2 regions of the Lactobacillus paragasseri genome follow, and region 1 is predicted to be linked to the other one. Evidence: predicted binding sites of a transcription regulator. Region 1 holds the regulator's gene; the other holds the start of a gene.
What was found. Region 1 encodes Rex, which represses fermentation and respiration genes when NADH is low (regulators of the CRP and FNR family bind a similar motif). Its sites were predicted from a motif close to TTGTGAANTANTTCACAA; they were not measured.

Region 1 (15,433 bases):
TGTTTTTTCTACGCAAAAACACCCCGTGATTTCTGAAAAATCATGGAGTGTTTTTAATTAGTTATCCTAAAAACTATCTATTCTTCTTACGACGCTTTGAAGCAAATCCTGCAGTCAATGCACCTAAGCCTACTGAAAGCATGCCTAGTACTTCACTTGCAATATTTTCTTTAGCACCAGTTTGTGGTAATTGACGCTTACCTTTAGCTTGAGCTCTTTGAACTTCTACTGCACGAGGAGCCACGTAATTATTAACCAACTTTTGTCTTGTTTCAACTTTTGTTGGTTCAACAACATGTTTCTTAACTACTGGAGCTTTAGTTTCTTTCTTTGCTTCTGGAGTGCCGTCGACAAAGACATTAACTTTCACTTCAACAGCAGTTCCATCTGGGTAAGTTACAACAACTACACTAGGATGCTTACCTAAAGTATTAACATCTGGGATTTCCTTCCAAGTGTACTTAGTTCCATCTGGCATCTTGTCCTTGTTAGTAATAGCTGATTCAGGAGTTGGAACCTTACCTTGTGGAGTATGAATATCTTGACCAGTTGGATCTGGGTTCTTTGTTGGTACTACTGTAGTATCGTCAACAACATGAACTGTGATATCAACTGTCTTTTCAGAACCATCTGGGTAGTGAACAACTACTGTTGCTGGGACATCGCCTGCGACGCTTGTATCTGGAGTCTTCTTCCAGGTGTAGGTTGTCTTAGTGCCTGGGTGCTTTGGATCTGTGATCTTATCTAAATCACCGTGGTTCTTAACCCCATCTTCTGGTGATGGGGTGTCACCCTTCTTTACTGTGATATCTTGACCAATTGGATCTGGATTCTTGGTTGGTACTACTGGAGTGTCATCTACAACATGGACAGTAATATCAACTGGCTTATTAGAACCGTCTGGGTAGTGAACGATCACTGTTGCTGGGACATCTCCTGCGACGCTTGTGTCTGGCGTCTTCTTCCAAGTGTAGGTTGTCTTAGTGCCTGGGTGCTTTGGATCTGTGATCTTATCTAAATCACCGTGGTTCTTAACCCCATCTTCTGGATCTGGAGTGTCGCCCTTCTTCACTGTGATATCTTGACCAATTGGATCTGGATTCTTAGTTGGTACTACTGGAGTGTCATCTACAACGTGAATAGTGATATCAACTGGCTTATTAGAACCATCTGGGTAGTGAACGATCACTGTTGCTGGGACATCTCCTGCGACGCTTGTGTCTGGCGTCTTCTTCCAAGTGTAGGTTGTCTTAGCATCTGGATGCTTTGGATCAGCGACCTTGTCTAAGTCACCATGATTCTTAACGCCATCTTCTGGTGATGGGGTGTCGCCCTTCTTTACTGTGATGTCTTGGCCAATTGGATCTGGGTCCTTGGTTGGTATTGGAGTTTCATCTATAACATGAACTGTAATATCAACTGGCTTATTAGAACCATCTGGGTAATGAACAATCACTGTTGCTGGGACATTACCTGGAACGCTTGTGTCTGGCGTCTTCTTCCAAGTGTAGGTTGTCTTAGCATCTGGATGCTTTGGATCAGTGACCTTGTCTAAGTCACCATGATTCTTAACGCCATCTTCTGGTGATGGGGTGTCACCCTTCTTTACTGTGATGTCTTGACCAATTGGATCTTCAACATAAGTAATCACAACTGGATCAAAGTTACTATCTGCAGTTACTTTAACACCATCAACCTTAGCTTGACTTGGAGTATAACCAGCTACTTCTGGAGCAGTTACTTCAACAAAGCTGCTAGTAGTCCAAGGGTTGTATGTAACTTCTTTAGTTACTTCATCGTAAGTACCAGTTCTTGTTAATTCAACATGTTGACTTAGATCAACATCGCCACTTGGTTCTTTGGCAGTAATTGTACGAGTTACAGTCTTATCAAAGTCTTCCCTCTTGTAGCCATCTGGTACATTATCTTTATCAGCTGGCTTAGTGTTGTGAGCTACATGAACTTTAATTGGATCATGTCCATTTGGACCAAAGCTAATAGTTCCTGGAATAGTCTTATCAGTAATGTGCCAATTTGTTGGAACATTCTTTTCGATGTTAGTTGGAATATCTTTTTGACCAGTTACACCATCTACATCGTAATGGCTGCCAGTGATTGCACCACCATCTGGGTTGGTAATTTCCTTACCGTTTTTATCGACGTAAGTTACTGTTGTCTTCTGTGCATTTGGTGCATATGTAATAACAGTTGGATCAAACTTACTATCTACTGTTACATCAGCTCCATCAACTTTAGCTTGACTTGGTGTGTAACCTGCAACTTCTGGAGCTGTAACTTCATCAAAGCTACCAGTTGTCCAGTTGCCATAAGAAATAACCTTCTTAGTTACTTCGTCATAAGTTCCAGTTCTCGTCAATTCAGTTGTTTGACTTAGATCAACATCACCAGTTGGCTCCTTAGCAGTAATTGTACGATTAATGGTCTTACTAAAGTCACTTTCCTTGTAGTTATCTGGAACATCATTCTTATCCACAGTCTTAATGTTGTGAGCTACATGAACTGTAATTGCAGGATATCCATCTGAACCGAAAGTAATAGTTGCTGGAACTTCTGGATCAGTAATATGCCAATTAGTTGGTACATTCTTCTGAATATTAGTATCAACTTTCTTATTTGTTACACCAGTTACATCATAGTGACTGCCAGGAATTACACTGCCATCTGGGTTGGTAATTTCCTTACCATTTTTATCGACGTAAGTTACTGTTGTCTTCTGTGCATTTGGTGCATATGTAATAACAGTTGGATCAAACTTACTATCTACTGTTACATCAGCTCTATCAACTTTAGCTTGACTTGGTGTGTAACCTGCAACTTCTGGAGCTGTAACTTCATCAAAGCTACCAGTTGTCCAGTTGCCATAAGAAATAACCTTCTTAGTTACTTCGTCATAAGTTCCAGTTCTCGTCAATTCAGTTGTTTGACTTAGATCAACATCACCAGTTGGCTCCTTAGCAGTAATTGAGCGTTTAATCTCTTTAACAAAATTATCTTTAGTGTAACCATCTGGAACATCATTCTTATCCACAGGCTTAGTGTTGTGAGCTACGTGAACTGTGATTGGAGTATGACCATCTGCGCCAAAGGTAATAGTTGCTGGAACTTCTGGATCAGTAATATGCCAATTAGTTGGTACATTCTTCTGAATATTAGTATCAACTTTCTTATTTGTTACACCAGTTAAATCATAGTGACTACCAGGAATTACGCTACCATCTGGATTGGTAATTTCATTACCACTTTCATCAACATAAGTTACTGTTGTCTTTTGTGCATTTGGTGTGTAAGCAACTTCAACAATGAAACTATCTGCTGGAACCCCATTCTTCAAGGCTGATTGACTTGGTACAAATTTGTCGCCGTTCTTAGCTTCTAACGTTACATCTCTTGAAGTTGGAGTATAACCAGCAGCGATTTCTTTACCATCATTAGTCTTTGAAACATCAAATTCATCAAAGGCAGTCTTATCACCTGCTACATCTGATTTCCATTCACTGTAAGTATTATCACCAGTTACTTCATCATGGGTCATAATTCTGTAGAAACTCAAAGTTTCAGTTTCTTTACCTTGACTCGTTGCATTTGGAACATTCATTAAAATTGTTCTAGTGACTTCACGGTACAAATCTTGCTTATCTTTGTGATTTCTGCCATCAGTTTTAGTAATCTTGTGCTCTACTTTAACTTTAATTGGACTAGTTGGAGTTGAGCCAAACGTTACTGTAGTTGGATACTTAGTTCCTGGAATAATCTCCCAGCCTGCTGGTACTTTGTCTTTTACATCAGTATTAACTGTGTCTCCAGTCTTACCTGAAATTTCATAGTGACTCCCTGCTACTGGCTGACCATCTGGCATCTTAATTTCATTACCATCTTTATCAACGTAAGTTACAGTTGTAGATTGCTCAGCCTTTGCATAGTTAACAGTTATCCTTGGCTGGTTCACCGTTGTTTAAAGCTGATTGTTCTGTAACTTTATCCTTTTCAATTGTGCCACCAGTAATTGAACGAACATAACCGTTTCCATCTGCTGGTACTGATACTGTTGCAAATGAAGTTGATCCATCAGACATATTTGAAGTCCAAGCACTGTAAGTTGTGTACTCAGATTCTGGCTTACCTGCTGCCTTTAAAGCTTCATCAACTGTCTTGATTCTATATAGTGAAACTTTTTGAGATATAACTTGTGTAGGTTGTCCTTCAATATTAACTGTAATGGTACGAGTTACTGTACGATAAATGTCATTATCATCTTTATGATCTCTGCCATCAACTGATGTTTTCTTATGCTTCAAATTAATTCTAATAGTTCGATTAATATCACCAAAAGTTGCTTTAGTTGGTAATACATCTACAAGTTCATAACCTTCTGGTACAACTAAGCTAACATCCTTTGATTCACCATTAAGTCCCGTTACAACTACAGGAGCACCAACTTTACTATCATTGTTATCATTATCAATGAATTGATAAGAAACGCTAGTATTAATATCATAGTTTGCTGTACCAGCAAGATCTTCAGCTGAAACAGTAACATTATCCATAGGAGTAGGATTATCTGGATCTTCTGAATCAGGATCAGTACCAACACCTGCTAAAGTCTTTAAACGATCTTGCAAATGAGATAAAATCTTATCCTTATTCAAACTAATTGTGTAGGAACCACCTTTAGTTGGTGCAGAACCATCAGTAGTGTTCCAAGTGTAGTCACCATCTTGGAGTGTGTACTTACCTAAAGGAACGGTTCTCAATAATTGAGGCACATCACCTGGTTCATCAGCTTGTTTATAGACTGGTAAAGTTAAATCAATAGTAATCTTCCCATCCTTATTGACATCAGCAGTAGTTACAGCATTGCCATCATAAAGTTTAGAATTGTTACCGCTTAAGTTAGCTTTACCGGTTGCTTGATAAATTACATAGTCAGCAGTGTAAGTATCACTACCAGTAGGCGTGTGCGTTCCATAAGCCCACTCATAGTTATTTCCATTATTACCATCAGCAGCTTTAACTTTATTAATAAAGTCATCAGTTAAACGAAGATTATACGTTCCAACATTTTTAGCTTGGTCTTTATCGATTTTATGTCCATTAAACCAAAATTCTACATCAGCTGGTGTTAATTGAATTGTTCTAAGAGTGCCATCTGAATTGTAAACTGATATTCTACCTTGATCATTATCCGCAAGACCTAGTCCCGAATAGAAAGTACCTTGATCTGGAAGAGTAGAAGTATTATCAAATACCTTTGTATCTCCTCCCATAAGAGAAATTGTTTTATTTCCTTTATCTATAATAAACTTGGCCTCACTTTTGACATCCTTAAGATCTGGATAAATGAACTTATCATGAAATTGACCCTTAATGTGATTAAGACCCTTTTCGGTTAGACTAACTGTATAAGTTCCAGCATTTCTATTTTCATTATACGTTACATCGCCATTAGACAGTTGTACTCTAGCGTTAACATCATTAAACCTAATATCATAGCCACTAGCCGGAAGTTCATTAGTTTCAACTAAATTTTTCCAGTTATCATCCGCATAATTAAATGTGCTTTCACCTAAAAGAGTGATTGTAAGTTGATGTTTTACAGGAATTGAAATACTTTTATCTTTATCAGGGATAGTAACACTAGTTGGAAGGCTTCCTGACGCAAGTTGGTAACCAGTTGGAAGAGTTAAACTAACTGATTGATTGCTACCAGCTGCACCGGTTACTGGTACTGAACTACCTACTTGATTACCAAATGGATCTTTAAATTTGTAAGTTACAGTGTGTTCTTCTTTTGTATAATCAATAACGATATTTTGTGAAATACCAGCATATGGTGATAATGTTTCAGCACCAAGTCCTGCACCATCTGGAGTAGCACTTGTGATCTTCCAAGTATATCCATCTACAGCAATTTCACTATTCTTAATAGCTGGTAAAGTTCCCTTATAATCAGATGGTTGAAAAGCCAGGAATTTATTATAATTTTCTTCATCTTCCGCAGATGCAAATGTCCAGCTGTTATTATAAAGGACTAAATTTGTTGAAAAATCACGAATACCAGTATCCAGTCCTTGACCGTTAAGGGTTAGCATCACAGTAAACTCAAACTTTATCGTAGTTATGTTTGTTGATACATTACTTGCTTTTGTTACTTCAGGATAGCCAAATCCACCTAACTTTTGCGTAATAGTTTCCCTACCACCAGCAGATTGTGGTTTATTTAAGGTTACTGTACGCGTTGTTGTAACATCACTAAGAGATTGAAATTCATTCACATGGTTCATAAAACGTGCACCAAGTGGACTCTCCTCAGCTTCTTGTTCAACATTCTCACTAGCAGCCTTGCTCTCAGTAAGTCCAGCAACATTAAAATTTCTCTGAAGCTTATTCACTGAAACAGTATTAGTGTCCAACTTATTTGCATTAACATCTTTATCTGCTTGAACACTAGACTTAGTAGCTGCTTCTTCATCAGTAGTTACATCGTTTTTAATAACATTAACATCCCCATTTGATGCAACCTTTTTGCTATCTGATGTAGTTTCAGCAACATTTTGCTTAGCATTTTCATTAGTAGCAGAAACCGATGTCTTATTATTTTCTTGCTTTTGTTCAGTAGTCTTTACTTCTGCTGCCTTAACATTAGCTTCATCCTTCTTCTCTACTTGTTCAGTAGCATCCTCATTAACACTATCAGCGCGTACAGCTTGGGCGTTTACCCCTCCCAAGTAAATTGTGGCACCAATTAAAACAGATGCTGCCCCAACGGAAAGTTTTCTAATACTATAATGGTTGTGTTTATCTCCAAACATCTTACTACTCATACAAATTACCTCCAATAGACCTAAATGGTTATTTCCTTAATTAAATAACGTTTTCAATCGACAACTATATAATAACACTTATTTTTATAAATTCTATACTAATATTGAATTCGATTTCACTTTTTTATATTTATTGCCGTACAACCTAAAGAAATATCCCTTAATCTTACAAAGCCCATAAAAAAAGAATCGAGCAACCATCAGCGATTGCTCGATTCTTTTACATTATGCCTATCAGTAAACTAATAGTGTCATAATGATAATTCTTTCTTATTTTTTGTTAGGAATTAAATTACATTCCCATTCCCATACCTGGGTTTGGAGCTGCAGGGGCTTGGTTCTTGTCATCTTCTGGAGCATCAGCAACGACAGCTTCAGTAGTTAACAACAAGGCAGCAATTGAAGCAGCATTTTGAAGGGCTGAACGAGTTACCTTAGTTGGGTCGATGATACCAGCCTTAACCATGTTTTCCCACTTGTCAGTTGCAGCATTGTAACCAATTTCTGGGTCTTCATGTTCTAAGTGATCTAAGATAACAGCACCATCTTTACCAGCATTTTCAGCAATTTGACGTACAGGAGCACCTAAAGCTTTCATAACGATGTTAACACCAGTTTGTGCATCTTGGCTATCGCCCTTAACATTACCTTGGATGGACTTCATAACATCAACTAATGCAGTACCACCACCAGCAACGTAACCTTCTTCAACAGCGGCACGGGTTGCGTTCAAGGCATCTTCGATTCTGTACTTTCTTTCCTTTAATTCAGTTTCAGTAGCAGCACCAACCTTGATAACAGCAACACCACCAGCAAGCTTAGCAAGACGTTCTTGTAACTTCTCACGGTCAAAGTCTGAAGTAGTGTCAGCAATTTGCTTCTTAATTTGGTCAACACGTTCACTAATAGCATCCTTTGAGCCAGCACCTTCAACAATAGTAGTTGAATCCTTAGTTACAGTGACCTTGCCAGCCTTACCTAATTGATCAATCTTAGTGTCCTTTAATTCAAGACCTAAGTCTGAAGAAATTACAGTACCACCAGTTAAAATAGCGATATCTTCAAGCATTGCCTTACGACGATCGCCAAAGCCAGGAGCCTTAACAGCAACAACATTGAAAGTACCACGGATCTTGTTCAAAACAAGAGTTGGAAGAGCTTCACCATCAACATCGTCAGCAATGATTAACAAACTCTTACCTTGTTGAACGATTTCTTGCAATAATGGCAAGATGTCTTGAATGTTAGAAATCTTCTTGTCAGTAATTAAAATGTAAGGGTTGTCTAAGTCTGCTTCCATCTTATCGTTATCAGTTACCATGTATTGTGATAAGTAACCACGATCGAATTGCATACCTTCAACTACTGAAAGTTCAGTATCAATACCCTTTGATTCTTCAATTGTGATAACACCATCGTGACCAACTTTTTCCATTGCGTCAGCAATTAAGTTACCAACTTCAGTTGAAGCTGATGAAACAGAAGCAACTTGAGCAATTTCATCCTTGGTGCTTACCTTGTGACTGATCTTGTGTAATTCGTCAACAGCTGCCTTAGTAGCAGTTTCAATACCGCGACGAATACCAACTGGGTTAGCACCAGCAGTAACGTTCTTCATACCTTCACGAACAATTGCTTGAGTTAAAACAGTAGCAGTGGTAGTACCGTCACCAGCAATATCGTTAGTCTTTTGTGCAGCTTCAGAAACAAGCTTTGCACCCATATTTTCAAAGTGATCTTCTAAGTCAATACTCTTAGCGATAGTAACACCATCGTTAGTAATGTCAGGAGCACCATAGCTCTTTTCCAAAACAACATTTCTACCCTTAGGTCCTAAAGTTGTCTTAACAGTGTCTGCTAATTTATCAACACCCTTTAATAATGAGCGTCTTGCATTTTCAGAAAATTTAATGTCTTTAGCCATATTTATATGCCACCTTTTATTTCTAATTTAATTACTTAACGACAGCTAATAAGTCGCTTTCACGAAGTACTAAGTACTTTTCGCCTTCGTATTTCAAGTTAGTGCCAGAGTATTTATCAAAGAATACTGTTTCACCTTTTGCAACTGACATAGGAATTAAGTCGCCATTTGCGTTACGCTTACCATTTCCTACGGCAATAATTTCGCCCATTTGAGGCTTTTCTTTAGCGTTAGAAGCCAGGACAATGCCTCCAACTTTTTCTTCTTCTTCGTCTTTTACTTTAACGATCACGCGATCACCGATTGGTTGTAACACGTTAGTCCCTCCTGTACATATTTAATCTATTATTACATCACTTAGCACTCATATCTCATAAGTGCTAACTTACATTTACGATAGTACCTTGTTTATAAAAGAAAAGCAAGTATTTAGACACAAAAATTAGCACTTTTCTTGCTTGAGTGCTAAAAAGTGCTAATTTATTTAATATTTATTTAAAAATTCAATATGGATTGTCTGTAATTTTTGATAAAATTAAACAAGCACAAAAAGTTAAATATGCGGTGGTACTTTCGTTTAAGGAGATGATGCCAATGGTGTAATAGCTATTGTTCAGAATCTTACTGAAAGGAGGTACACTTTGCTTGATGGTTGCCTTATTTGGCGCTGTCTATGTCTTTATTGGGCTCTTGGATTGTATTGTCTTGTTATTGGTAAAGCTGGTGCGAGATATGACCAAGTTGGTAAAAGCCGTAAAAAAGCTCATAAAGGCTATCCACGATTTGTGGAAGAAAAAATAAGCAAACAAAAAAAGCCGCTCCATAACTTTTGGCCGAGTTTGATAGCGACTTTTTAGTTTGCTAATAATAATTTTGCCACCGCACTTTTAGCGGCTTGTGCTTCAGAGAGCTATTCTCAGTAGCTCTCTTTTTTTATACTACAAGTATTTCTTTACTACAAGTATTTTACAGCAAATTAATTTTTACTTCAAATTAGAGCTGATCGACTTTTCTAGTTCTAAACTCTCTTAATAGTAACATCCCCCATATTAGCACGACCTTGAAGTACTAATGTTGGACCTTCTGCTGGCTGATCACCATCAATAGTAAAATCACCAAATTTATGTTCAAGTTGATCATCAACTCGCCAAGAAGTTGGAATGTAAATATTTATATCTCCCATCGACATATTGATGTTAGCAAGTACTTCATCCCCAGCAGGCTTAGCTGAATCAAGATATACATTAACATCTCCCATTGAAACATTCACAGTCACCGTTTCTAAGTGTTGCGAATGAACATAACGTGAAGTAGAAGACAACTTTTCGCTAATCACAATATTGTCATCATTATCTGAACTAGACGTATCAGAAAATACATGCTCAGCCTTAAATTTATGTGGTGCCTTCAAGTCTGACCAATTAGCGTTAACTTTTTCACCATTAATAATCACAGTCGGCTTCCAGCTTTTTTTGAAGATTAATCTCAAACCTCCCCAAATTAAGAACGCTGCTAAAAGTACTGTCCAAGGAACAATACTTTCAATATGAAGTGGTTTAGCATAAATGATTAATAGGAAAGCAAGTGAAAAAATGCTGCCGCCTAAACTTTTATTAATTAAAGAAGTAATTAAGGTTGCTCCAAAGACTACTGTCCAAAAAATTGCCCAAAAGCCTAATTCTAATGGCATCAAGTGGAGCTGATCTAAAACTAAAAACGCAGCTGCCGCAAGCAAACCTAACCCCCAAAGAATTCTTCCAAAACTGGCCTTTCTCATGATAATGCCCTTCTCTCTTTTAATCTTTCATTTAAATCTCGGTAATATCTTCTTGAAACATAGACTGTCTTATAGGAATCATGAAACTTAATCTGACAATTAGAAATCGATTTAGTAACAGCGTAAATCTGATCTAAATTTAAAATAGTCGATTTCGATACTCGCATGAACTGTCCACTTAATAAGTTTTCTAGTTCGTATAATTTATACTTAACAAAATATGCATTCCTCGTCGTATGCGCCATTACCTGCTTAGCGTCTGTTTCAAAAAAGAGAATATCGTTAATACTTAAATAATAAGAAGTATTGTCCATCATCCCCTCAATTTGATCAGGATGTTCTGAATCAGTTTGAAGTTGATGATATATTCTTTCTACTTCAGGCGTTAAGCTTTTAGCATGAATTGTTATTTCTGTCTCTTGCTGATCTGGATCAAGTTCAAGCTTAACTTTCACAATTCTCACTTCCTTGTTTCGTTCTTGATATTTATATTAAACATGAATATAAGATTAAAATCTAGTGAAATTGACTAAGCGGTCATTTTAAAGTTCTAAGTGGTCAAAAAAAGAAGTATGAACCTAAATACGAGGGGGAAATTTAGATTATGCTTCTTTAGTTTAATAAATCAATATTCACGATAAGCCGGAGCCTGATAATCCTCCATAAACTGCAAAATCTTATCAAAATCAGTTCCAAAATAGACCGTATCTAAGTAAATATTTTCTAAAAAATCATCCTGATTCATGCGCTTCAACAACTTATCTAAATAATCATAAAAGCCAGCATAGTTATAAAAAGCAACGGGCTTAGCATTATCGCCAATTGCAGTCCAAGAAATAGCTTGACTTATTTCTTCTAAAGTACCAATACTGCCAGGAAGAGCTACCATCCCATCAGCCAAGTTCATCATCGTATCTTTGCGCTTATCCATACTTGGCACCACGCGAAAATCTTGCACCTTATTGTAAGCTGCACCACGATCTTTTAATTCTTCAGTAATAATGCCATGAACAATACCGCCATTTTCTAAAACGCCATCAGCAACTGCTCGCATTAAACCATACTTACCGCCACCATAGACTAGCTCAATCTGGTGGTCTGCCATTTTTTTACCAAATTCATAAGCAGCCTTGGCATATTCAGGACGGTTACCTGAGCGTGCACCACAATAAACTGCCATTTTTTTAATCATTTTATCTACCTTATTTCTAAATTTAAAAATTCTATGCCTATTTATCTTAAAATTATTTTCTCTCTGATTACAAATAAAAATGTATAAAAAATGCACAAGCCTAGTTAAGCTTGTGCAAAAGCTATATTAATAGTAAATTATTTTTTGTTCTTATCTTTATCTGAATCCAAGAAATAGATTAAAGTTTGAAGTTCAGTCGCCAAGTCAACATTTTGTACACGAACACTAGAAGGTGCAGATAAACGAAGTGGCGTAAAGTTCATAATTCCTTTAATTCCGGCATCAAACATTTCATTGGCAGTCCTTTGCGCTGCTGTTTGCGGTACACAAAGGATTGCAATCGTAATTTGTTGCTCACGAAGCTGCTTCTTCATTTCACTCATATCATAAACAGGCACACCTGACATAATTGTTCCAGTAATTTCAGGATTAATGTCAAAAGCAGCGCTAATTCTGATATTATTAGTACGCTTGAAGTTATAATTCAAAAGCGCATGTCCCATATTACCAACACCAACTAAGGCAACGTTAGTTAAAGTATCTTGGTTCAAAATCTTTTTAAAGAAATTAAGCAAGTTCTTAACATCATAGCCATAGCCACGCTTACCCAAGGCACCAAAGTAAGAAAAATCACGACGAATTGAAGCACTGTCAACTTGAACTGCTTCCGCAAGTTCAGTTGAGGACACTTTTTCTTTTCCTTCATCATTTAAAAAGATTAAATAGCGATAATATAGCGGCAAGCGTCTGGCAGTAGCCTTAGGAATCTTAATTTCATCCATTAAGAGGCCTCTTTCTTTTATAAATACGAATGTGAAATATTTACTAATCAAACTAATAATAGGCATTCTTTAAGGATAAATCAAGAAACAATTTTCACAAAGGTCATATTTTCATAAAATTTAAAAGATTCACTATGTTAAAATAAGCACTAGGAGAAAATAATTATGATTATTGCACAAGCTCAAGACCTCGAACAACGTTTTGGAGGCAATATTATCTTCAGTAACATTTCTTTCTCGGTTCCTGACAATGCCAGAATCGGTCTTGTTGGACCTAACGGAGCCGGAAAAACTACCTTATTAAAGATCATGACTGGTCAACAAGAACCAACTAGTGGTCAATTTACTATTAATAAGGGATTAAAAGTCGGCTACATCGCTCAGGAAAATGGCCTCGATGAAGACAAAACAATCTGGGATGAAATGCTTACTGTCTTTAATGACTTAATCGAAAAAAATAAAAAAATCACTAAAATGCAAGAGCAAATTGCCGACCATCCCGAAGATGAAGACTTGCTCAAGCGGTATGATCAATTAGCTTACGACTTCGAACAAGAAGGCGGCTTTACCTACCAGGCTGAAATTAAGAGTATTCTTAACGGTTTTAATTTTAAAGAAAATACTTGGAATAAGGTAATTGGCACCCTTTCTGGCGGTGAAAAGACACGACTTGCCTTTGTTAAATTGCTTTTACAAAAGCCACCAGTACTGCTGCTTGACGAACCTACTAACTACCTTGACTTAGATACTTTAGATTGGTTAGAAGCGTTCCTAAAGAATTATCAAGGCGCAATTATTACTGTTTCTCACGACCAGTACTTCTTAGATCACTTAGCTAATCAAATTTTTGAACTGAACTTTGGAAAGCTGACTACTTTCAAGGGTAATTACAGTCAATACGTTAAAGAACGTGAATTGATGGATAGCCAGCAAGAAGCCGCTTATGAAAAACAACAAGAAAAGATCAAAAAAGAAGAAGAGTTCATTCAAAAGAACTTGGTTCGTGCTTCAACTACTAAACGCGCCCAAAGCCGGCGTAAAGTTTTGGACAAGATGGAGCGTATCAAGCTACCTAGGCACAAGCAAAAAGTTCGTATTAACTTCACTAGTGAACGTCCTTCTGGTAAGGAAGTGTTGATCGCTAAAGATCTAACCATTGGCTATCCAGATAAGGTAATGGTTTCCGATATCGACTTCCAAGTTAATAAGAATGACCGAGTTGCTATTATCGGACCTAACGGTATTGGTAAGTCTACCTTGCTCAAGACCATCATGAAAAAGCTTGAACCAAAAGGTGGTTCAATTAAATATGGTGCAAGTTTAGATATTGGTTACTATGATCAAGAACTCCAAAGTTTAGATCCTTCAAAAACTGTTCTTGATACAATTTGGGATCGTCACAAGACAATGCCTGAAAAAGACGTCCGATCTATTTTGGCTTCCTTCTTGTTCACTGCCGAAGATATTGATAAGACAGTTGGTCAATTATCTGGTGGTCAAAAAGCGCGGCTGACTCTGACCGTTTTGTCTCTTGAAAAAGATAACTTCTTACTAATGGACGAACCTACCAACCACTTAGATATTGAAGCTAAAGAAGTTCTTGAAGAAGCACTAGATAATTACGATGGAACATTGCTCTTCGTTTCTCACGACCGTTACTTCATTAATGAGTTAGCTAACAAGATTATTTCTGTTCGCGATGGCCACGCTAAGATCTATAATGGTAACTATTCTTACTACCTAGATGAAAAGGCTAAGCAAGCTGCAGCTGCTCAAGAAGCAGAAGCACAAAAAGCAGAAACTGAAACCACTCCGGCTGCCAGTCAAAATAAAGGTAAACTATCTTATCAAGAACAAAAAGCACGCGATTCTCAAAAGAGAAAATTAGAACGTGCAGTTAGCGATGCTGAAGCTAAGATTGAAAAATTAGAAGCAGAAGAAAAAGAAATTCAAACTGAGATGGCAAATCCAGAGATTGCCGCTTCATTTGAAAAGCTTGGACCATTGCAAGAAAAATTATCTGCTGTTCAAGAGCAATTAGACCAGGCAAATAATGAGTGGGAAAATGCCTTGGATGCACTAGATGAATTTGAATAAAGTAAAAGATCAAGATTGACTATACTCAATTTCTACAATACTTATAAATAAAAATATGCCTAATTAGATTTCGTTAGTCTAACTAGGCATATTTTTTATATTGGTTAATATTAATATCACTTATATCCATTTTGATTATTTACTTTCTGTCACTCCTTCTGGAACAAATTGCCAATAAGTACCATCTTGGCTTTGATAAGCACCATTAGCAGTCTTCTTTAAAATAAAAGTTACTTTACGCGTTTTAAATTTGTAACCATTTTTCAACTTTTCGGTTTTAACTCTGCCCAATTTTACCCATTGACCTGCTTGTGGGCGTTCATTTTCTTTCAATGAAAAAGCATTTAAAATATCTTTACTTAATTTTGAAGGTTTGCTTTCTTCATTACCCCCTAAGCGTGTAGCCAGATAGGCTGTATTTTTGTCAAACATCAAATAAAAAGAATTACTCAGTTTATTATCTGATTTTTCCAAAGTCATTAAGCTTTGATTAACCCAGCCTTTAGGGACAGTCGTCTGATTATGATAAAACCATACTCCACCGCCTACTAAAAGTAATAAAGCTACCAAAGCAGTCACAACTAATTTCTTATTTTTCATATTTGTCCTCGTACATTTAATAGTTCGTAGCAAGTCCATATGCTACTAACCTAACATTTCCCCCATATACTGACACCCATCTGGTTTTATTAGTTCTATAATTATGTTCCATCCAAGTGCCCTTTCGATATAGATACCCGTTATATTTACCATCGTTATAGTAAACCTTACCGGGAGTAGTATTGGCTAAATTCCAATTATCTCCTCCTTGCCAAGCAC
Region 2 (15,433 bases), 470 kb from region 1:
TTCCTAATTAAACACTAAACATTTTCTTTTGCTAATCTCTTAAACTTACTTAGCGTATCAAAAAGAGCAATTATTTTTGTGCTTATAGTTGTTTTTAAAGAAGTAGGCTCAACTGATAGATCATTATCAGTTAAATTAATTGCTTCAACATTATTACCCTTTGAAGCTTCTGTGTTAGTAGATTTACTTGCACTGTCTTTAGCTTCCTTTTCTAGTTGTTTCTTATCCCAAACTTTAAAGAATGGATAGTAAATAACAACAGAAATAATGACGTTAATAATAGATAAAACAGCAGCACGCCAATCAAAACCAGTTGCCATGTAAGCTCCAATTGGTCCTGGTAACGTCCATGGAACCAAAGCGATAGTACGTGATACTAAGTGAAGAGCCATTGCAAAGTATGTCAAAGCACCAGTTACCATAGGTGTTACAACAAATGGAATTGCAAAGTATGGGTTTAAAACAATTGGTAAACCAAAAATAATAGGTTCATTAATGTTGAAAATACTTGGGATAATAACCGCCTTACCTAAAGTCTTACCAAATGAAGACTTAGACATAAAGGCTAACAAAATACATAGACCTAAGATAGTACCTGAACCACCAATATAAACAAACCATTGGAAGAATTGTTCAGTCATAAATCTTGGAGCATTAGCAGCACCCACGCCATGTGCAATTGCTGCCATATTTGCATCTAGGTTCTTGTACCAGTATGGATAAATTGGAGTCGATGTAATAGCACCATGAATACCAAATAACCAAAATAGTGAGTTAAAGAATGGTGGAATAACTGATGAAATAAAGTTATCTTTACCAAAGTTAGATAATGGTGACAATAAAGCTAAAAGTCCTGCATTCAAGTCAAAATGCAATACTTCTTTAATTACCCAAGCTAAAATAATAATTACTGAAGCTGGTACTAAAGAAACAAATGAATTAGAAACTGCAGGTGGAACACCATCTGGCATTTTAATAACTAAATTTTTCTCTTTAAACCAACGAATAATTTCAACTGATATCATTGAAACTAACATTGCAGTAAACAAACCCTGCGCACCAAAGTTAGTTGAAGGAAGAACTGTTCCAGCTAACATGCCAGACAATTTAGCTGCTTTAGCAGTTAAAGTACCTGGACTTACAGCCAATATAAAGAATGCCATCGTTGCAACAGTGGCTGAAGAATTTCTATCTAATTGATAGTGCTCAGCCAAAGCAGCTGCCATTGCATAGCATGAATACAAGGCCATCATACCAATAGAAAAAGTAACTGGTACTTGTAATGCAGGTAAATATGGGGTAATAAACTTTTTCCAACTATCTATTGGAAATTGAGAAATAATTGTAAAGAATGAACCGACAATAGCTACGGGAATAATAACTGCCATTCCATCTCTAATTGCCACAAAATAGCGATTACCCGCTAGTTTCGACATTTTAGAGGTGATTTTTGCGGCATTAAACTTAGCCATATTAATACCTCCCGATATATGAAACCAAAGTTAATATAACGCATAAATGAATACGCTATCACTTCTGGCTTTAATATAGCACTATTTTTCAGAAAATGAAATATTTTTTCTTAATTATGTTTAAATTATGCATTTTTAGATATTTTATGAAATATTTTTTCAAGTTTTATTGAATAGTTACATAAAAAAAGTTACTATGAAATCGCATACAGTATTAGTTGAAAATGCTTAGGAGGTTTCTCATGAGCTATGTAATCGGAATTGATAGTGGCGGTACCCATATAACGGCTACCGCTTATAAAGATAATATTGAAATTGCCACTGCTACTGCTGGTCCAGGAAATATATTTCTTGATCCACAGCAAACCATTAAGAATCTAATTAAAGTTATTACTGAAATTTCAGAAAAATTATCATCAAATACCTGTACCTTAATTTTGATTGGAATTGCAGGACTAGAAAGTGCCGATAATCCACAGCCTTATTTAGACAAAGTAAAGGATTATTTTAAGTCATTAACTGAAAATATTATTTTTACAAGTGACGCTAAACTAGCTTTAATAAATGGTCTTGAGGGAAAAGACGGATTTTTAGCAATTGCCGGTACCGGATCAATTGTATATGGAAGACAAAAGAATAAATATTTACGTGCTGGCGGTTGGGGATATTTATTAGATGATATTGGTTCTGGCTATCGCATCTCCCAAGAAGCCGTTGCCACCGCATTAGAAAAAATGGATCGAGGAGAAAATTCTTCTTTAATACCTGCTATTCTTGAATACTTTAAGGCCGATAATTTAAAAAATGTAGTTAGCCAATATTACAAACTTAATCGTACAGAAATAGCAGCTTTTTCATTAAAGCTTGCTCAAGAAGCTGATCGGCAAAATGATGAAGCAATTATGATCTTACAGCATCAGGCCGACTTATTAGCTGATGAAATTATTCATTTAATAAAACGTTATTCTCAAGAAAGTATTTCTCTAAATCTTGCCTTATCAGGATCTGTTTTAGTCAATAACCTTATTATTCAGAAAGAAATTTCATCAAAAGTAAAACATGCTTACCCTACTATAAAAATTATGGTTTCTGACAGAAGTAATACAGCAGCAGTCAATTATATTTAGTAAAGGAAGTAGTTAAATATGACAATGAGAAATTTAGGTCTGTCAATCTATCCAGACCATAGCAATTACGATGACAATGTTCAGTACCTTGAGCTTGGACATAAATATGGCTTTAAGCGTATTTTTATGAGCATGCTCGAAGTACAAGGAAGCGTCGAAGAAACTAAAGAAAAATACAAAAAGATAATCTCAATGGGAAACAGATTGGGATACCAAACGTTTCTAGATGTTTCACCACGTATTTTTAAAGATTTAAAAATTGATTATCATGATCTATCCTTTTTCCATGATATTGGTGCAACTGGCTTACGACTAGATCAAGCATTTGATGGAGCAACTGAAGCTTTAATGTCTTACAATCCCTATAATTTAATTATTGAATTAAATATGAGTAATAATGTGGACTACTTAAATAACATTATTTCTTACCAAGCAAATACTCCATATATTTACGGTTGTCATAATTTTTATCCACAAAAAGGCACAGCTCTTCCTTATGATTTCTTTGTAGAATGTTCAAAACGCTTCAAGAAATTCAATATTCACACAGCTGCATTTGTTACCAGCCAAGTTGGAAAAATGGGACCTTGGAATGTCACAGATGGCTTACCAACACTTGAAGAAGATCGTTATCTTCCAATACAAGTTCAAGCAAAGCAGCTGTGGGCAACTGGCTTAATTGACGACGTTATCATCGGTAACGCCTATGCATCTGAGGAAGAACTAAAATTATTATCTGAGGTTAATCCATACCAATTAGTTTTACATGTAAACTATGTTCCAAAGATAAACGACATTGAAAAGACAATTGTTGAAAAGCCACAACATTTCCGCAGGGGCGACATGAATAGTATCGTTATTCGGTCAACAATGCCACGTGTAACTTATAAAGACATCCCTAACCCAGCCCATGATAATGAACAAGAATTTAAACGCGGAGATGTTTTAATCGGAAATGATGGCTTTGGAATATATAAAAATGAGCTACAAATTGTATTAAAGCCACACATGGAGTCAAGAAAAAATAAAGTTGGTGAAATTTCTAAAAATGAATTATTCTTATTAGACTTTATCAAGCCTTGGACTAAGTTTAAGCTGTCATCAAATTAAAATGAGTACCATAATAACCTCCACACTTTACTCTCCGCATTTAAAATTAGATTGGAATTATGATATCTATCTTCCAGATCAAGTTAATTCCCAGCAAAAGTATCCCTTGCTTTTAATGCTCCACGGATTATATGGAAATCATACTAATTTTTTAGATACGAATCGTATTGACTCAAAAAGTATTCTAGATAACTTGATGCGTAATGCCAAAAAGAAAATTATTGTAGCTTTTATAGATGGTTTTAATAGTTTCTACATCAACTCTCTATATGGTTTCAAAATGGAAACGGCAATTATGCAGGACTTATTACCCTATTTAATTCAGCAGTACCCTATTTCAACTAACATTGGTATCGGCGGCATTTCAATGGGCGGATATGGTGCATCGAGACTTGTTTTAAAATATCCTCAAATATTTTCGGCAGCATTCTTAATTTCACCCGCTGTTTGGAATATTAAACATATTCCTCAATTTATTCACAATTCTATTCATACATTTCAAGATGAACAAAATAGTTGGTCAGAAAATTTCTACAATAAAATCTATCCAACTACTTATTTATCACCTATTTCAAATAAAGTTAATTTTTATATTGAGAGTAGTAAAACAGATGACGTTGTTCCTATCAAGGATGTAATATATTTTGCTCAAAAAGTTTCAAGCAACCATAATCACGTTCAATTAACAACTGATTCATTTGGCGCCCACGAATGGAACTATTGGCAAAAGGCAATAGTTCCAGCTTATACATGGATGATCGAACAATTAGAGCAAAAGAAGGGAGTGATAAATTAATGAATTTAAAAATTAAAAATATTACATGTTCCATTAAAAAAGTTCCATTAAAGAGACCGTTTATTACTGCCTTACATAAAGTCACCGAAATTGAAGGACTGAAAATCGTTGTTGAATTAAGTGATGGTCAAACAGGTACTGGAACAGCTACTCCTAATGAGAAAGTTACCGGTGACACATTACAAAGCTCACTAGACATTGTTAATCAAGTTATTAAACCTGCATTAATAAACCAAAACTTCAAAAATTGGAACAAAATTTTAACCACACTTCAAACCTGTATCGTTCATAATTCTGCCGCAAAGGCGGCAATGGATATTGCCTTACATCAATTAAAGGCTAAAGAAAACAATGAATCTCTAGTTAACCTACTTGGTAGTGAAAAAGGCAAATTAACAACCGACTATACAATTAGTATCGGTTCAGATGACCATATGGTTTCTGAAGCCAAAGCCTTAGTTAAAGATGGCTTTACTGCAATCAAAATCAAGTTAGGCAACAATTCTGTAAGTCATGATATTAAAATCATTCAAAAAATTAGTAAAGCTGTTGGTCCTGACATTTCCTTACGTATTGATTGCAATCAAGCCTGGAATTACAAAGACACTTTAAAAGCTAGTCGAACTTGGGCACAGGATAATTTAAACATTGATTTTATCGAACAGCCTGTTCTAAAAGATGCAATCTCAGATTTAACTTTATTAAGTGAAAATTCGCCTTATCCAATTATGGCTGACGAAAGTGTCGCTTCATATCAGGATGCCATTAACTTAATCCAGCATCACGCTTGTGACTACATCAACATTAAGTTAATGAAAACTGGTGGCTTATCAGAGGCAATCAAAATTAATGATTTAGCCCAAGCTTGTGGTATTAAAACTATGATTGGTTGCATGATTGAGCCAGTTGAAAGTATTGCGGCAGCTGCTGCATTCGCTGTTGCAAATAAAAATGTTAAATTTATTGATCTCGATTCAATTTTTATGGCTACACAAGATCCTGATCTTAGTAAGTATTTAGAAATTAAAAATAATGAAATTATTCTAAAGGACTAAGACAATGCAACTGACCCAGATTCAAGAACAAATAGAAAATAATCCTTGGAAAACAGCAATTACTATTCGTAAAAATAATCATACGATCTTTGAAAATTCAAACGCTAATGTGATTTTTAAGTCAGCCTCATTAATAAAACTAGGGATTGCTCTTTATATTCAGGAAAAAAAGCCTGGCACAATCGCCAATACTCTTACCCTATCTAGTAATGATATTGTTGGAGGAGCCGGCATTATCAATAGACTAAGCATTAAGTCATGGAAGATTAGTGATTTATTAGATCTAATGTTATCTGTATCTGATAATACAGCTACTAACGCTTTATTGAATTATTACAACATCAATACAATTAATGATTATTTACAGCAAAATTTTCAAAATATTTCTTTAAGTCGATTTTTAATGAAAAAAAGTGATAAAGAAAATACTTGTACATCAAATTCTATGATGGACGTTTTTGAAAAACTACTTGCAGGCGATAACGAAGTTAATCATGTGGTTCTCGATGCCTTAAAGCACCAAGAAGTAAGAAATAAATTAGTAGCTTATAGCAATCCTAAGTATGAAGTCTTTAATAAAACTGGCGAACTATTGCATGAACAGCATGATATAGCACGATTTAGAGCAAACACTGATGTGATTGACTGCTGCGTATTAACCAATTATCAAAGTCAAAAAGATTATGAGAATATTTTAAGTATGATGCAAAAGATCGGGAAAATACTTACACACTAGAAAGAAGTATTTACAATGGAAATTAAAAACTTAACTACGGAGCAACGAAACCCCGCGACTATGCACATTGATTCCATGTCAACTATCGACATGGTCAAAACTATTAATCAAGAAGACAAAAAAGTCGCTGTAGCAGTGGGAACTCAAGATGATAAAATTGCCCGGGCAATAGATGAAGCAGCTAAGCGCTATAGCAAAGGTGGACGTTTAATCTATATCGGTGCTGGAACAAGCGGCCGTCTTGGCGTTTTAGATGCTGCTGAATTAGTTCCTACCTACGGTATTAAACCAGAACGCGCAATCGGATTAATTGCTGGCGGTAAAGATGCGATGTATGTTGCTGTCGAAGGTGCTGAAGATTCACAAGATCTAGCAAAAAGAGATTTAAAAGATCTTAAACTAAATAAAAACGATATCGTTTTAGGGCTTGCCGCCAGTGGTCGCACTCCATATGTAATTGGCGGTCTTGACTATGCTAAAGCCATAGGTGCTCTAACTATTTCCATTGCCTGTGTTAAAGACTCTAAGATAGGCGATCACGCCGATATAGCTATCGAAGCTGTTGTTGGACCTGAAGCGATTACCGGTTCAACTAGAATGAAAGCCGGAACTGCTCAAAAGATGATTCTGAACATGATTTCTACTGGTGTCATGATAAAACAAGGAAAAATCTACGAAAACGTCATGATTGATGTTAAACCTACTAATTCTAAGCTAATTGATCGTGCCTGTCGCATTATTCACACTACTACTGGTGCATCTACCCAGAAAGCTAAAGATACTCTTAAAGAGGCTAATAATGATGTTGGCTTAGCAATCGTAATGCTTAAAACTAACTGCAGTCTCAATCAAGCAAAAAGTTTGTTAGAAACAAAAAATGGAAATGTCGCAGAAGTTTTAAATAAGTAGCTTGCTAGCTAAACAGAAGGGGCTTATAATACCTACCATTGCAATATATCAATTTACAATGTGAGGTGAAATTATGAGTCCTTTTTTCTTATTCATTTATCTGATTTTTGGTGGGATTTTAGGTGGCCTTCTCTCAACAATTGCAAGTATGGCATCCCTTGCCACTTATCCAGTCCTCCTTTCAGTTGGTATTCCCCCAGTTTATGCAAATACTACTAATGATGCAGCCTTAATCTGGACTGGCGTTGGATCAACTGCATCTTCGCTTAAAGAACTAAAGGGGCACTGGAAACAAGTTAGTTTCTATTCAATTTTTACAATTATTGGATCAGCTTTAGGCTGCATGCTTTTAATTCAATTTCCCGGGAAAATATTTGAGAAGATCGTTCCCTTCTGTATCGCTTTTTCCGGCTTAATGATTTTATTCAGTGGAGAAATTCATCTTGGAAATGAAAGTGATCATCCTAATCGCTTAGTTCAAGCTCTATCACTTTTATGCTTATTGATTGCTGGAGCTTATGCTGGGTACTTCGGCGCTGCGAGCGGCGTTTTAATGTTAGTTATCTTGAACGCAATTAGTGATGATGCCTTTTTAACTGTTAATGCTATGAAAAATATTATTGGCGCACTCTCCAATTTAGTTGCGCTAATTATCTATATGTTTACCGAAAAAATTTACTGGAGCGCTGCTATTCCTTTGGCAATCGGAGCGTTGATCGGTAGTTACTTTGGACCACGTATCATGCGCCATATTCCAGTTAAGATCATTCGTTTGGGCATTGCCGTTTTAGCCCTCATTCAAGCTGCTTACTTCGCTTATACTGCGTATAAATAAAAACAAATTTTATCTAGGAAAAATAAATTTAGTTTGCGTAATAAACATATGGGATTACTTCCTCAAATATTTTTAGAGAGGATTTACTCATATGGTAAAAAAGATTGAACCCTGGTTTGGGTTCACGGAAGATAAAGTGTTTGGGATGGTGATGGAAAACAAGGACTTCTGCAAGTATTTGCTTGAAATTATTATTCCAGATCTGAAAATTGAAAAGATAGACTGGTTAGATAAGCAAGTTGAGATTAATAATTTTGAGCGCAAGAATGAAGCTAAAGAAGTTAGACTTGATGTTTTGGTTACAGACCATGAGGGACGCGTGTTTAACATCGAAATGCAAACAACGGATCAAGATGATATCGGTAGACGCATGCGTTACTATCTTTCAAGACTTGATTTACGCTATACTTTAAATAAGGGTAAGACTTATCGAAATTTGAAAGACGCCTTTATTATTTTTCTCTGTAACTTTAAACCAAAGAAAGATGATAAATTTTATGAGTCGTACCATACTTATTCTGATCAAGATAGGTCAAAACAATTACAGGATGGCGTGACAAAGATTATCATTAATTCACAAGTTTCAGCTGAAGGTCAGAGCGAAGATTTAAAAGCCTTGGCTAAATTAATGAACAATGAACCTGTGAATTTAAATAAACATTTTGATTACGCGCAAAGAAGAATTAAAGAAATTAACGAAGATCCAGAAACGAGGGAAAAGATCATGCTTTACGAAACAAGAATGCTAGAACGAGAACAAGCTGCAGGAAAAGCAGGATATGAGCAAGGAATGAGACATGGCGTTGAACAAGGAAAAGTCGATTCTGCCAAAATTATTCTCGAAAATCAAATGGATAATGGTAGTACTTTAGAGCAAGCAGCGGATTTTGTTAAGAATTTAAAATTAATTTCCAACAAAGATCTTGAAAAATTGATCAAGATATATAAATAAAACCGTAAAAAAATAATTCTTAAAGCAAAAAGATTGATTAGCCACGTTACTAAAACGCTGGCTAATCAATCTTTTTTATTTTACAAATATTTCCAAACTATATCATCGCAAGTGGCGTCTTTTCAGTCGGCTGCGGGAAGTCATTATCTATTAATTTTATTTCGTCTGATGTTAATTTGATATCTTGAGCAGCAATATTCTCCTTCATATGCTTAACCGTTCCCGCTTTAGGAATCGATAAAACATTACCATGTCTTAAAGTCCAAGCTAACATAATTTGGTGCGGAGTTACATTGTGCGCACGAGCTACTATTTTAAGATTATTAGTAATCCTAATCGAATCGCCCTTACCTGAGTTAAATGGAGAATACCCAATAAAACCAACGCCATGCTTTTTTTGCCAAGGTAAAACATCATATTCTACCCCGCGTTCAGAAAGGTTATACAAATCTTCATTGGCAAAACAATCCTTGCCGCCTGGGACACTAAACAATTCTTCTAGGTCAGCTACATCAAAGTTAGATACACCCCAGTGGCGAATTAAGCCTTCATTTTGTAATTCTTTTAGTCCGCGTACTGTTTCAGATAAACGCTTATCGCCACGCCAATGAAGCAAATACAAGTCTAAATAATCAGTTTTTAGTCGTTTTAAGCTATTTTCTAAGCTCTGACGTTCTAATTCTGGAGAAGCATGATACGGATAAAATTTTGAGATCAAAAAGATTTGACTGCGATCATAACCTTGAATTGCTTCGCCAATTAATTTTTCACTTTTTCCTTCACCATACATTTCTGCAGTATCAATTACTTTAATTCCATTATCTAAACCATAGCGAAGTGCAGCTATTTCGTCTTTTTTCTTAGAAGCGTCTTCGCCAATTCCCCAAGTTCCCATGCCTAAGCCTGACAAGTTATTTTCTTGAAAACTCTTCTCCATCTCTTCTCACCTCACCTAAATTTTACCGCAGAAAAAAACAAATTTAAAAATGTTAGCGGTTTAAGTTGACTAGACCAATTTTATATTTTATAATGGACTAGACCAATGAATGAGGAGGTACACATAATTATGAAAATCATCGTAACTAAAGATAATATTGAAGGCGGCACTAAGGCATTTGAAATTATTAAAAAGGGAATGGAAAATGGCGACAAAGTTTTAGGCCTTGCAACTGGCTCTTCCCCAATTCCAATGTATGACGATATGTGCGACAGCGACTTAGACTTCTCTGACATGACAAGTATTAACTTAGATGAATACTACGGCTTAAAACCAGATAATGATCAAAGCTACCACTACTTCATGCAAAAACACTTATTCGATAAGAAGCCTTTCAAGCATTCATATATTCCAAATGGAATGGCAAAAGATATTGACAAAGAAGTTGACCGTTATAACGACATTATTGCTGCTAACCCAATTGACATCCAAATTTTAGGTATTGGTAGAAACGGACACATTGCCTTTAACGAACCAGGTACTCCATTTGGCAGCTTAACTCACAAGGTTCAATTAACTGAAAGTACTATTAAGGCAAATTCACGCTTCTTTGACAATGAAGACGAAGTTCCTCGCCAAGCTATTTGTATGGGAATTAAGTCAATTATGCAAAGTAAGAAGATTGTTTTACTAGCCTTTGGCGAATCAAAGCAAGATGCAGTTAAAGCATTAGTTGAAGGTCCAGTTACTGAAGAAGTTCCTGCATCCATTTTGCAAGATCACCCAGATGTAACAGTTATTTGTGATGAAGTAGCTGCAGCAAAGCTTGATCCAAAATACAGAAAATAATCCTCATTTAAGACTGTTTACTTTGGCGAATTAATCTTTTTAGATTAGTTCGTCTTTTCTTTTTGTATTTTTTTGATGTGTTCTCTTGACTTTTTTCTTTTATAGCAAATTAAAAAACCACTTGTTTTCATACCAGATATTGAATTACACTATTAAAGCAAACTATATCTTGTAGAAAGAACGTGATGACAGTTATTGTATTGAGCGGGCCTATTGGAGCCGGAAAATCCAGTTTAACCAGTCTTCTTGCAGAGCATTTAGGCACCCAAGCATTTTATGAAGGTGTAGATAATAATCCAATTTTGCCACTTTATTATAAAGACATGGCACATTACACTTTTCTCTTAAATACCTATCTTCTAAACCATCGTTTGGCTCAAATTAACCAAGCTATTCGCGATCATAACAGTGTGTCTGATCGTTCAATTTATGAAGATGCCTTATTTTTCAAAATGAATGTCGATAGTGGAATCGCAGACCCTACTGAATTCAAGATCTACGATAGTTTACTTGAGAATATGATGGAACAAGCCCCAGGCAACCCAAGTAAGAAACCTGATTTGTTAATTTATATTCATGTATCTCTTGATACCATGCTTCACCGCATTCAAAAGCGCGGTCGTACATTTGAACAATTATCAACTGATCCAGGCTTAAAAGACTACTATGCTCGACTTTTGTCTTATTACGAGCCTTGGTATGAAAAATATAATGCATCCCCTAAGATGATGATTGATGGCGATAAATATGACTTTGTTGCAGATGAAGATGCACGAAAAGAAGTTATCAACACAATTGATCAAAAGCTTACTGATCTAGGTAATCTAAACTAGCTAACGAATAGAAGGAACGTGATGACAGTTATTGTATTAAGTGGGCCCATTGGAGCCGGAAAATCCAGTCTAACAGGTATTCTATCTAAGTATTTGGGCACTAATCCCTTTTATGAAAGTGTAGATGACAATCCTGTTTTGCCATTATTCTACGAAAACCCTAAGAAGTACGCATTTTTATTGCAAGTTTATTTCTTGAATACTCGCTTCCAAAGTATCAAGTCAGCATTAACTGATGATAATAACGTACTCGACCGTTCTATCTACGAAGATGCACTTTTCTTCCAAATGAATGCCGATATTGGCCGTGCTACTAAAGAAGAAGTAGATACTTATTACGAACTTCTACACAATATGATGAGTGAGTTAGATCGGATGCCTAAGAAGAATCCAGATCTCCTTGTTCATATTGATGTATCATATGACACAATGCTTAAACGTATTCAAAAACGTGGTCGTAACTACGAGCAATTAAGTTATGACCCAACTCTAGAAGACTACTACAAGCGTTTGCTTCGCTATTACAAACCTTGGTATGAGAAGTATGATTATTCACCAAAGATGACTATTGATGGTGATAAATTTGACTTCATGGCAAGTGAAGAGGATCGTCAAGAAGTCTTAAATCAAATCGTTGCTAAGCTTAAAGAAATGGGCAAACTTGACGAAAATTGGAAACCAAATTTAGTTAAATAAAGTAAAAACATGTTAGAATACTTTATAGGAACAGTGTTACTATCTGCTTTATAATTTAATGCGCAGAATAGTGCTTAGGCGGTCGTTAGGCCGCTTTTTTCATATACTCACATCATTAAACTAATGTCTTGAAGCGCCACTTACTGCATCTGCAGCTTCACCAGTTAATTGATTTTCTTTAGTAACAGGATATGGCTTCATAACGCTCTTACTCGTTGAAGAAATTCCCCAATCAGCAGTATAGTCAAGATGATCAATTTTAGCATGTTTAATATCGTCAATCGTCTTACAACCAGTCAATTGCATATCAATCAACAATTCCTTATTCAATTGCTCAATAACTGACTGAACACCTTGAGCACCACCAAGTGCTAAGCCATATAAGAATGGACGACCAATACCAACTAAGTCAGCACCTAATGCCAATGCCTTAAAGACGTGTGAACCACGACGAACGCCGCCATCAAGGATAATTGGAACGGGGCGATCGCAACTCTTCACAGCCTTCGCGATTTCAGGCAAAACATCAATTGTAGCAGGAGCCCCATCAACTTCACGGCCTCCGTGATTAGAAACTACAATTCCATCTGCACCAGCACCAATTGCAAGCATCGCATCTTCAGCACATTCAACGCCCTTAACAATTACAGGCACATCAGCAATGTCCTTAATCTTACGAATATCATCTGGCCCAATATTTTGAGCAGATGAAGCGTACATTTCAGCAACGCTTTGTCCCTCTCCTTTTCCACCAGTCCATTCATTAAAGAAAGCAAGTGGAACAGGATATGTAAAGTTAGTCCGTAAATTTGCTTCACGATAGCCACTAACTAGCGCATCTACAGTTAAGAAGAAACCGGTAAAGCCGGCTTTAACTGATTCTTCAATTACCATTTTATTAAAGTCCCAGTTCTTGCTTAGATATAATTGCATAAACCGTGGGGAGTCGCCTACTGCGTTTTGCACATCTTGAACACTCTTATTTGCATAGGTACTCATTCCAAACAAAGCACCGGCAGCTTTTGCACCCTTAGCAGTATCAATTTCGGCTTCGGCATTTGCAATACCATGGCAGGCAATTGGACAGATCATAACTGGTGTCTTTAACTTCATCCCTAAAAATTCAGTATTCAATTCTGGATCCTGCATCCCAGTTAAAGCACGAGGCACAATTTGAAAATGGTTAAAAGCTTGTGTATTATTCCGCCAAGTCCATTCATTTTCTGCACCACTAGCAATGTAGTAATAAGCAGCTTCTGGTATTACATATTTTGCTTCGTTTTCCAGTTCATCCAAGTTAACCATGTGTAGTTTTTCTTCTCTAGTACTTTGTGGGAACCCCTTATAGTAAGTTGTCATCGATATTTCCTCCAATCATTAAGTAGGTTTCTATACACCTTAATTTTAGGACGATTTCATTAATTTATTAAATAAAAGCTATTATGAAATAATTCACTAAGTCCGATATGCTCACTATCCATGTTCTTTGTAGCGCTTTCTTTAGTTAAAATTCGTGTTTACATTTATTTATCAGAATGCTACACTGTAAAAGTTGCTTATTTAAAGCTAAAAAGCGAACATTATGTCTGGAGGACAAAATGAATTTTATCAAAAACTACTTTCATTTAGAAAAGTTGGGAACTAATGTTAGAACTGAATTTATTGCAGGTCTAACAACCTTTATTAGTATGTCTTATATTCTCTTCGTTAACCCAAGTGTTCTTGGTGCTAGCGGCATGAATACTGGCGCTGTATTTACTGCAACTGCTTTAGCTGCGGCTCTTGGTACAGCAATCATGGGTATTGTAGCTAACTATCCGATTGGTGAAGCACCTGCCTTAGGTATTAACGCCTTCTTTGCCTATACCGTATGTATTGGCATGAAGGTATCTTGGGAAACTGCCTTAGCCAGTGTTTTTGTTGCATCAATTATCTTTATTTTAATTACTTTATTTAAATTAAGAGAAAAGATCATTGACTCTATCCCTTCAGACCTTAAATTTGCCATTTCATCAGGTATTGGTCTTTTTATTGCCTTCCTAGGTTTACAAAATGGTGGTTTAATTGTTGCTAACAAATCTACTTTAGTTGGTTTAGGATCACTTCATAACCCGCTTGTTTGGATTACGATTTTTGGTTTAATTGTTACTGTAATCTTAATGATTTTAGGCGTTCCAGGTGCGATTTTCATCGGAATGATTGCTGCCTCAATCTTTGGCATTTGTACTGGTCAAATTGCCGTACCACACAAGTTTATTTCTTTAGCACCAAGTCTTGCACCTACTTTTGGTCAAGCAGTTTTCCACGTTAAAGACATTAATTCTCTGCAAATGTGGGTTGTTGTTTTAACTTTCTTACTTGTTACATTCTTTGATACTGCTGGTACTTTAATTGGTCTTGCTCAACAAGCTGGCTTTATGAAGAACAACAAAATGCCACGTGTTGGTAAAGCATTAGCCGCAGATTCAACTGCTATGATGTTTGGTTCTATCTTTGGTACTTCACCTGTTGGAGCCTTTGTTGAATCAAGTGCTGGTATTGCAGTTGGTGGACGTTCAGGTTTAACTGCAGTCTTTGTTGCCATCTTCTTCCTGATTTCAATGATCTTTAGTCCATTACTTGGGGTGTTCACTACTCAAGTGACTGCTCCAGCCCTAATTATTGTTGGAGTTTTAATGGCACAAAATACTGCTCACATTCACTGGAACAAGTTAGAAATTGCCGTTCCTGCATTTTTGATTTTACTTGGTATGCCACTTACCTACTCAATTTCTGATGGTTTAGCATTAGGGATGATTACTTACCCAATTTGTATGGTTTCTGCAAAGCGTGGTAAAGAAGTCAGCCCAATGATGTGGGTACTGTTTGTCGTATTCATCATCTTCTTGTGGGTTTTGAATTTTAAGTAAGCTAAAATTCACTAACAAAAATACCGATTATCATCCATCTTGATAATCGGTATTTTTTTATTGCTTTTATTATCTGTAAAGTATACTTAACAAAAAGTGCGATTTTTATAAAGTATACTTTACAACATCTATAATTAAGTCGTTCAGAGTATAATATAAGTATAAAAGAAATCTTTATTTTCCCCACTCAACTGTTTGACAATTATTATAACAACGA

Region 2: the regulator Rex is predicted to act here: its motif matches at 13,748-13,765, upstream of LpgJCM5343_RS09245 (alpha-hydroxy-acid oxidizing protein).

The regions. Positions count from the first base shown of each region.
Region 1 is NZ_AP018549.1:417,926-433,358, reverse strand. It holds gene LpgJCM5343_RS09585 (Rib/alpha-like domain-containing protein) at 74-3,967, opposite strand; gene LpgJCM5343_RS09580 (MBG domain-containing protein) at 3,942-6,842, opposite strand; gene groL (chaperonin GroEL) at 7,135-8,766, opposite strand; gene groES (co-chaperone GroES) at 8,798-9,082, opposite strand; gene LpgJCM5343_RS02015 (LiaF transmembrane domain-containing protein) at 9,785-10,543, opposite strand; gene LpgJCM5343_RS02010 (LytTR family DNA-binding domain-containing protein) at 10,540-10,998, opposite strand; gene LpgJCM5343_RS02005 (LOG family protein) at 11,169-11,735, opposite strand; gene LpgJCM5343_RS02000 (redox-sensing transcriptional repressor Rex) at 11,873-12,517, opposite strand; gene LpgJCM5343_RS01995 (ABC-F family ATP-binding cassette domain-containing protein) at 12,683-14,614, shown strand; gene LpgJCM5343_RS01990 (hypothetical protein) at 14,750-15,214, opposite strand; gene LpgJCM5343_RS01985 (hypothetical protein) at 15,231-15,433, opposite strand, start outside.
Region 2 is NZ_AP018549.1:1,884,149-1,899,581, forward strand. It holds gene LpgJCM5343_RS09180 (PTS sugar transporter subunit IIC) at 15-1,472, opposite strand; gene LpgJCM5343_RS09185 (BadF/BadG/BcrA/BcrD ATPase family protein) at 1,715-2,599, shown strand; gene LpgJCM5343_RS09190 (DUF871 domain-containing protein) at 2,618-3,709, shown strand; gene LpgJCM5343_RS09195 (alpha/beta hydrolase) at 3,711-4,505, shown strand; gene LpgJCM5343_RS09200 (dipeptide epimerase) at 4,505-5,560, shown strand; gene LpgJCM5343_RS09205 (serine hydrolase) at 5,565-6,296, shown strand; gene murQ (N-acetylmuramic acid 6-phosphate etherase) at 6,312-7,205, shown strand; gene LpgJCM5343_RS09215 (sulfite exporter TauE/SafE family protein) at 7,279-8,040, shown strand; gene LpgJCM5343_RS09220 (Rpn family recombination-promoting nuclease/putative transposase) at 8,132-8,992, shown strand; gene LpgJCM5343_RS09225 (aldo/keto reductase) at 9,090-9,929, opposite strand; gene nagB (glucosamine-6-phosphate deaminase) at 10,059-10,778, shown strand; gene LpgJCM5343_RS09235 (deoxynucleoside kinase) at 10,961-11,611, shown strand; gene LpgJCM5343_RS09240 (deoxynucleoside kinase) at 11,633-12,307, shown strand; gene LpgJCM5343_RS09245 (alpha-hydroxy-acid oxidizing protein) at 12,428-13,666, opposite strand; gene LpgJCM5343_RS09250 (NCS2 family permease) at 13,906-15,216, shown strand.